DNA from 4 places in the Enterobacter dykesii genome. Region 2 is predicted to be linked to each of the others. Evidence: predicted binding sites of a transcription regulator. Region 2 holds the regulator's gene; each other region holds the start of a gene.
What was found. The regulator PhoB, encoded in region 2, activates phosphate uptake and scavenging genes when phosphate is short. The targets are predictions, from matches to a motif close to CTGTCATAAAACTGNCNNAT.

Region 1 (2,205 bases), 380 kb from region 2:
GCCACGATGTCGCCGATTTTGGCGTCGCTGTTTTTGCTGTAGGCCGCGCTGTCGATGGGGTAACCGTACATCGCCGTTTTGCCGGTCGCCGGGTCGAAGCTCACCAGACGGGTAAACAGCGCCTGCTTTTTGCTCTTACCGTCGATATCCAGCGTGCTTTGCACGGCGGCGATAATCCGCCCGTCCGGCATGCGGGTCAGGCCTTCAAAGCCCCGATTCGCCTGGCGCCATTTGATAATGTTTGGCAGACCGCCCGCGATGGATTTCTCCCCCTCCGCGGCCTGCGGCCCGTGGATCGCCAGGATCTTCCCTTTGCTGTCGACGTTAATCATGAACGGGCCATACTCGTCGCACAGCCAGTAGCCGCCTTTGCCGTCCGGGGTGATGCCTTCTGTGTCCAGGCCACGGTTGTCACCCTTCAGGATCTTGAGGGTGTCGCTGAACGCCACTTCATTGGTGGAACCAATCACGCCGCTTTGCAGCGGCAGACCGTTAATCTCGCCTTTATCATCATGCAGCGGGCGGGCATCAACAGCCTCCGCTTTGCCGTTCTGAACGCGGATGGTCATCAGCAGCGGCGCGAAATCTGGCGTGACAAATATTTTAGCTTCGTTTTTACCCATTTTTGGCGCATCAGCGTTTGGACCGCGATCGGTCACGGTCGCAAAGGTCAGGGCGTCGCCCTGCTTGCCGGTAAACAGCAGGCCGGAGCCAATGCCCACGGGGAGTCCGTTCGGAAAGGCGCTGGCAAACGCGCCGCTATAGCTCACGTGGGAACCTTCTGGGAAGCTGACGACATAGCGCTCAGCAGTAGGCTGCGCCGCCAGGCCAGAGAAAGAGAGCGCACAGCCGATTAGCACAGGAATAATTTTTCTTTTCATATTGTTAGCATCCAGTTAGTGAAGCCAACAATGTAAAGAATAAACGTGTCAGAAAAATGACATGGAAGGGACTCTGACCAACGCAGCGGCACGTATATCCCTCTTCAGAAATGTAAACTTACGTCTTTATCTATGACAACTGAAACATTTTTGGAAATTATTAGAAACTTAATTAATTCATCTCAAAGGGCTTTTTTCCCCTCGTTCAAACCTCGTTTAGCAAACTCTTTAAACTTTTACTAAACGCGAATTTAATTGCTATTGACGGTTCGCCAAACAAACAATTCAGCAACAGATAAAAACAAAATAACTAACAAAATCAGCATAAAACCACGACACGCATCACATTTGCAGTCATAAACATCACTTGTTAAGGTGCCCTCAGATTAATTTAATGACGAGGAAAAACTCATGAAAAAGCTTAACGTACTCATCCTTTCCGCTCTGACCGCTGTCTCTGGCTCCGCACTGGCGATGGGTGGCAGCATTGAGCAGGGTAAAAACTTTACCAACCTGAATGTGGAAATGGGTAAATCGACCTCCGGTCTTTACACCGAAGGTAACTGGCTTAAAAACACCGATGACGGCACCCAGACCGGCGGCGTAGGCGCAGGCTACAACCTGGAAGTGGGCCCGGTCATGCTGAATGCAGGTGCGAAAGCGATCTACATCGGCCCGAAAAAAGGCGATAACGGCGTGGCGTTCCCAATCGGCGGCGGCGTGAACGTGGCACTGACCGACAGCATCAACGTCTTCGGTGAAGGTTACGTTGCGCCAGACGGCCTGAACAACAGCGTGAAAAACTACGTGGAAGCTAATGGCGGCGTAAGCTGGACCCCAATCAAACCGGTTACGCTGAAAGTGGGTTACCGCCACGTGAGCGTTGACGGCAAAGACGGTCGTCCAAACCACACGCTGATCGACGGCGCATACGTGGGCGGCGGCGTGAGCTTCTAAGCCGACGAACAAACAAAAAAACCTGCCAGATGGCAGGTTTTTTTGTCTCGGGTATTACTTGTGTACCACCACCAGCTTCTGGTTCACAAACTCTTTGATCCCCAGATCCGACAGCTCGCGCCCGTAGCCGGACCGCTTCACGCCGCCGAACGGCAGCTCTGGCGCGGTATCGGTAAGCCAGTTGATGTACACCATCCCGGTTTCAATCCGTGACGCCATTTTCTTCGCGCGCTCGATATTCTGACTAAATACCGCGCCGCCCAGGCCGTAGTGGGAGTCGTTCGCCAGCGCGACCGCCTCGTCGTCGCTTTTCACCACGTACATCTGCGCCACAGGGCCGAAGAACTCCTCGAAGTACGCCGGGTTA
Region 2 (2,205 bases):
TGGTCGCCGCGCAGGGCGCAGGCATCGGCGTGCTGCTGGTGATAATAGTCGGTGATGGCCTGCAGGAGATGCTGCTGCTTTTCCGCGCCCGACAGCCCCGCCTGGCTTTGCACGATGTCGCGCGGTCGTAAAAAGGGAATGGGGCACAGCACCGCCCCCGGCGTGCCGTCGCGTTTTTTCAGGATCTGCGGGGCGTGCCCGGCGCTGGCGACCACAGTGGTATTGAGAAATGCCAGGATGTCGCGGGATTCATTGAGCGTCGCGACGGAATCATGGTTGCCGGCGACAATCACCAGATGACAGCCGGTTTGCTGCAAATTCACCACGAAGCGGTTGTACAGTTCACGCGCATAGCTGGGGGGCGAGCCGGTATCAAAGATGTCACCCGCCACAATAATCGCGTCCACCTCGTGCGTCCGGGCCGTTTCCAGCAGCCAGTTCAGGAACGCTTCATGTTCAGCCGCACGGCTTTTGCTGTAAAAATTTTGACCCAGATGCCAGTCCGAGGTGTGAAGTATGCGCATAGCTGATCCGTGGCAAAAAAGAGAAAGCAGGATTATAAACGTTCAGAGACGGGAAAATAACCGCTGTAATAAAACAACGGTTTGCCCGTTATCGTGGTACTGTTTTTCATAAATCTGTCATAAATCTGACGCATAATGGCGCCGAATTACAAACTTGTAACGTAAATAAGATAAGACAGGGCAAAGTATGGCGAGACGTATTCTGGTCGTAGAAGATGAAGCTCCAATTCGTGAAATGGTGTGCTTCGTGCTCGAGCAAAACGGCTTCCAGCCGGTTGAAGCGGAAGATTATGACAGCGCAGTGAACCAGCTGAATGAACCCTGGCCCGATCTGATTCTGCTGGACTGGATGTTGCCCGGCGGCTCCGGACTGCAGTTTATCAAACACCTGAAGCGTGAGGCGCTGACCCGCGACATCCCGGTTGTGATGCTCACGGCGCGCGGAGAAGAAGAGGATCGCGTGCGCGGTCTGGAGACCGGCGCGGACGATTACATTACTAAACCGTTCTCCCCAAAAGAGCTGGTTGCCCGCATTAAAGCCGTGATGCGCCGTATTTCGCCGATGGCGGTGGAAGAGGTGATAGAGATGCAGGGGCTGAGCCTTGATCCCACCTCACACCGCGTGATGACCGGTGAAAATCCCCTCGACATGGGGCCTACCGAATTTAAACTACTGCACTTCTTTATGACCCACCCGGAACGCGTGTACAGCCGCGAGCAGTTGCTGAATAACGTCTGGGGAACTAACGTGTATGTCGAAGACCGGACGGTTGACGTACATATTCGCCGCCTGCGAAAAGCGCTGGAACTGAGCGGCCACGATCGCATGGTGCAGACGGTCCGCGGCACGGGTTATCGTTTTTCTACCCGTTTCTGAACAATGACAGGAGTGTGACGCGTGCTGGAACGTCTGTCATGGAAAAGGCTCGTCTTTGAACTGATCTTATGCTGTATTCCGGCCTTCATTCTGGGGGCCTTTCTTGGACACCTGCCGTGGTTTCTGCTGGCGTCGGTCACCGGGCTGCTGATCTGGCATTTCTGGAACCTGCTGCGCCTCTCCTGGTGGCTGTGGGTTGACCGAAGTATGACGCCGCCGCCGGGAAGCGGCAGCTGGGAGCCGCTGCTGTACGGTCTGCATCAGATGCAGATGCGTAATAAAAAGCGCCGCCGCGAGCTGGGGAGCCTGATTAAGCGTTTTCGCAGCGGCGCAGAGTCGCTGCCGGATGCCGTGATTCTGACGACCGAAGAAGGGACCATCTTCTGGTGTAACGGCCTGGCGCAACAGCTGCTGGGCCTGCGCTGGCCCGACGACAATGGCCAGAATATCCTCAACCTTCTGCGCTATCCCGAGTTCACGCTGTATCTGAAAAAGCGTGATTTTACCCGTCCGCACAATCTGAAGCTCAATAATGGTCGCCATCTGGAAATCCGCGTGATGCCCTACAGCGATAAGCAGTGGCTGATGGTGGCGCGCGATGTCACCCAGATGTACCAGTTGGAAGGGGCGCGTCGCAACTTCTTCGCCAACGTCAGCCACGAACTGCGAACCCCGCTAACCGTGCTTCAGGGCTACCTGGAGATGATGCAGGAGCAAACGCTTGAAGGCGCGCCGCGTGAAAAAGCGCTGCACACCATGCGCGAGCAAACGCACCGGATGGAAGGGCTGGTGAAGCAGCTGCTG
Region 3 (2,205 bases), 2.2 Mb from region 2:
CCGATCATGACCACAATGAGCAGCAGTACCGCCAGCACGCTGCCGCCGATCATCACCATAAAGCCGCCGTCCCAGCCGAAGAAGTCAACGGTGTAGCCCACGATGGCGCTCGCCGCGACCGAACCGCCCAGATAGCCGAACAGACCGGTAAAGCCTGCCGCCGTGCCCGCCGCTTTTTTCGGCGCCAGTTCCAGCGCGTGCAGGCCAATCAGCATCACCGGACCGTAGATCAGGAAGCCAATAACAATCATGCAGGCCATATCTACTGATGGGTTGCCCGGCGGGTTGAGCCAGTACACCACGGTCGCGATGGTCACCAGGGTCATAAAGAACACGCCCGTCGCGCCGCGGTTGCCTTTAAACACCTTATCTGACATCCAGCCGCAAAGCAGCGTGCCCGGGATCCCGGCGTATTCATACAGGAAATAGGCCCAGGAGGACTTATCCAGCGCGAAGTGCTTCACCTCTTTCAGGTAGGTTGGCGACCAGTCGAGGATGCCGTAGCGCAGCAGGTAAACGAACACGTTCGCCACCGCGATGTACCACAGCAGCTTGTTCGGCAGGACGTACTTCATGAAGATCTGTTTTGCGGTCAGCTCTTCTTCGTGCTCCTTGCTGTAATCATCCGGATAGTCGTTTTTGTACTCTTCAATCGGCGGCAGGCCGCAGGACTGCGGCGTATCGCGCATCAGCGCGAAGGCAATAATCGCCACCAGAATGGCGCCAAAGGCAGGCATATAGAGCGCCGCATGCCAGTCGTTGAACCAGGCCATCCCCAGCAGGAACAGCAGAGGCGGAATACCGCCGCCCACGTTATGGGCGCAGTTCCACACCGACACGATGCCGCCGCGCTCTTTTTGCGACCACCAGTGCACCATGGTACGCCCGCACGGCGGCCACCCCATCCCCTGGAACCAGCCGCAGAGGAACAGCAGGACGAACATGACGGCGATGCTGGAGGTTGCCCACGGCACAAAGCCCATGAACAGCATGACCGCGGCCGCCAGGATCAGGCCGGCGGGCAGGAATACCCGCGGATTCGAGCGATCCGATACCGACCCCATGATGAATTTGGAAAAACCGTAGGCGATTGAGATCCCCGACAGCGCGAACCCCAGATCGCCGCGGGAGAAGCCCTGCTCCACCAGATACGGCATCGCGAGCGCGAAGTTTTTACGTACAAGGTAGTACGCCGCGTACCCGAAGAAGATCCCCAGGAAAATTTGCCAGCGCAGACGGCGGTATAGCGGATCAATTTCTGCCTCTGGCAGACGCGCCCTGTGCGGCGCAGGTTTGAAGATACTGAGCATAACAGCCTCCGTGGCCTTGAATTGAATGGGCAGGTGGCTCGCACCTGAATTCCAGAGGCGGGGATGTTAAGAAATCACGGTGATTGTTACTGTGAATCAACGCACAGATTGTTACAGAAATATGACAGAATGCGCAAAAAAGCGCATGAAATCACGTTTCACTTTCGAATTTCGCGCGTTTATGTTCGAAATCAAACAAACCACACTATTGATATGGCTAAATGATAAAAAAACGAACATAGAGGGTAAACAATGACCATTCACGATCCTCGCTACAGCGATGTGATAATCATTGGCGGTGGCGCAACCGGCGCCGGGATCGCACGCGACTGCGCCCTTCGCGGCTTAAGCGTCACGCTGCTGGAGCGCCACGATATCGCCACGGGCGCAACCGGGCGTAACCACGGCCTGCTGCACAGCGGCGCGCGGTACGCGGTTACCGACGGTGAATCCGCACGCGAATGTATTGCTGAAAACCAGATCCTCAAGCGTATCGCCCGCCACTGCATTGAGCCGACCGACGGCCTCTTTATTACTCTTCCCGAAGATGACCTCGCCTTTCAGGACACCTTTATTACCGCCTGCACTGCAGCAGGCATTCAGGCTGAGGCCATGGACCCGACGCTGGCACGACGGCTGGAACCGTCTGTTAACCCGGCGATTATCGGCGCGGTGAAAGTGCCTGACGGCACCGTTGATCCCTTCCGCCTGACCGCCGCCAATATGCTGGACGCCCGCGAGCATGGCGCACGCATTCTGACCGGGCACGAAGTGACCGGGCTTATCCGCGAAGGTCATCGTATCTGCGGCGTGCGGATCCTTGATACGCAATATAACGAACACAGCGAGCTGTATGCCGCCGTGGTGGTCAACGCGGCGGGGATCTGGGGGCAGC
Region 4 (2,205 bases), 370 kb from region 2:
CGGTCCGCCACCCGGCGGATAAACGACAGCTGCTGCTCCGCTAACAGCACCGTCATACCTAACTCCCGGTTTAAGCGCACCAGCAGCTGCCCCAGCTTCTGGGCGAAGCTGTGTCCTGCGCCGTGCAGGGGCTCATCGAGGATCAGCAGGTGCGGGCGGTTCACCAGCGCATTAGCCAGCGCCAGCTGATACTGATCGTCCGGAGAGAGCGTATTGGCGCGGGCCTGTCGCAATGCGTAGAGCGCCGGAAACAGGTCGTAAACGTCACTTTTCGCCTCCGGGTTGGGTTTCCCCATCGCCCGCATGGCGATATGCAGATTCTCCTCAATTGTTAACTGGGAGAAGATCCGCCTGTCCTGCGGGACATAGCCTATCCCCGGTCCTGAGCGCTGTTCTGGCGGCAGGTTAAGCAAGTCGCGCGGCGGTGCGCCCGCCTCGTGCCAGATGATGCTGCCGCTTTCAACGGGCACTCTCCCGGCGATGCAATTCATGAGGGTCGTTTTCCCCATCCCCGGCAGGCCAACGACGCCTGTACACATCCCTTGCGGAAAATCCAAATTCACGTTCCATAGCGTATGTTGACTTCCGTAAAACTGATTCACAGCACGCAGACTCAACATCTTTCTCTCCTTAAAAATGTGTGTAGGTGAGGCTCGGGTTTGAATCTGCAAAACCCCTGCCAGAAACCGAAAAGTGTTCAAAAAAAAGGCTTTTTTAGGAATAAATCACCGGAAAGTGGTCTATTAAAAACCGGATTGCACATCGACGGTGCTGGCGGTGGTGAGTTGTGGTGCAGAACACAAAATGATGAAAATGTGAGCAAGATCTCGTCGATTGGTTATGAATGACGCAACTGTTAATCAGCAAAAAATAGCTATAAAAATTTTTTCCCGCCGTCTCGTGGGAAAATCCGGGAATTTGCCGAGCGCCAGTCTGCATGGGCTGGAAGCAGTTATCCACTATTCCTGTGGATAACCATGTGCATTAGAGTTAGAAAACACGCGATAAGCGAGAGAGGACGCGGCTTACGCCCAAATTGGCGCGAAACGCGGCTTTAGAAAATATCGTTTATTATTTAATTGCTTAGATAAAAGCAATTCCCGTCATGAAAGTGTCACCCGTTGCCACAAAACTATCATTACCTGGCTTGACAAATGTTAAAAAAGAAAAAGTTCTGGGGATAACCTGACCTGACTGGTGTTTTATATTGTCTCAGTCTAAATTTTGGCCGTTATCCCACTCATCATTCAGGCGCTATGCTAAATATCCTGACATGCCACTGGTTTTTCATCCAGTGTTTTTTACTGGCATTCCTGGCAACAACGAGTAAAATTACTCACCTGCCGCTTATAACGTCATCAGGTCGTCGCCCATGAGTAAACCGTTCAAATTGAATTCTGCTTTCCGTCCATCTGGCGATCAGCCTGAGGCGATCCGTCGTCTGGAAGAGGGGCTGGAAGACGGGCTGGCGCACCAGACGCTGCTGGGGGTAACTGGCTCGGGTAAAACGTTCACCATAGCCAACGTGATTGCGGATCTCCAGCGCCCAACGATGGTGCTGGCACCCAACAAAACCCTGGCCGCACAGCTTTACGGCGAGATGAAAGAGTTCTTCCCGGAAAATGCGGTGGAGTATTTCGTCTCCTACTACGACTACTACCAGCCAGAAGCCTACGTGCCGAGTTCTGACACCTTCATCGAGAAGGATGCCTCGGTGAACGAACATATCGAGCAGATGCGTCTGTCGGCCACGAAGGCGCTTCTGGAGCGTCGCGATGTGGTCGTCGTCGCGTCGGTTTCCGCGATCTACGGTCTGGGCGATCCGGATCTCTATCTCAAGATGATGCTGCACCTGACGCAGGGGATGATCATCGACCAGCGGGCGATTTTGCGTCGTCTGGCGGAGCTGCAGTACACCCGCAACGATCAGGCGTTCCAGCGCGGCACCTTCCGCGTACGCGGAGAGGTGATCGACATCTTCCCGGCGGAATCGGACGATATGGCGCTGCGCGTCGAGCTGTTTGACGAAGAGGTTGAACGCCTGTCGCTCTTCGACCCGCTGACCGGACACGTTGAGTCGGTGATCCAGCGCTTCACCATCTACCCGAAAACGCACTACGTGACGCCTCGCGAGCGAATCGTGCAGGCGATGGAAGAGATCAAAGTGGAGCTGGCCGAGCGCCGTAAGGTGCTGCTGGCGAACAA

Region 1: a site for PhoB is predicted at 927-946, ahead of F0320_RS02615 (esterase-like activity of phytase family protein). Genes of this name have one in related genera too.
Region 3: a site for PhoB is predicted at 1,419-1,438, ahead of glpT (glycerol-3-phosphate transporter). Genes of this name have one in related genera too.
Region 4: a site for PhoB is predicted at 1,122-1,141, ahead of uvrB (excinuclease ABC subunit UvrB). Genes of this name have one in related genera too.

What each region holds. Positions count from the first base shown of each region.
Region 1 is NZ_CP126604.1:562,684-564,888, reverse strand. It holds gene F0320_RS02615 (esterase-like activity of phytase family protein) at 1-881, opposite strand, end outside; gene F0320_RS02610 (YfaZ family outer membrane protein) at 1,293-1,838, shown strand; gene F0320_RS02605 (NAD-dependent succinate-semialdehyde dehydrogenase) at 1,893-2,205, opposite strand, start outside.
Region 2 is NZ_CP126604.1:940,121-942,325, forward strand. It holds gene sbcD (exonuclease subunit SbcD) at 1-524, opposite strand, end outside; gene phoB (phosphate response regulator transcription factor PhoB) at 712-1,401, shown strand; gene phoR (phosphate regulon sensor histidine kinase PhoR) at 1,423-2,205, shown strand, end outside.
Region 3 is NZ_CP126604.1:3,128,284-3,130,488, forward strand. It holds gene glpT (glycerol-3-phosphate transporter) at 1-1,310, opposite strand, end outside; gene glpA (anaerobic glycerol-3-phosphate dehydrogenase subunit A) at 1,563-2,205, shown strand, end outside.
Region 4 is NZ_CP126604.1:1,308,017-1,310,221, forward strand. It holds gene F0320_RS06175 (ABC transporter ATP-binding protein) at 1-620, opposite strand, end outside; gene uvrB (excinuclease ABC subunit UvrB) at 1,373-2,205, shown strand, end outside.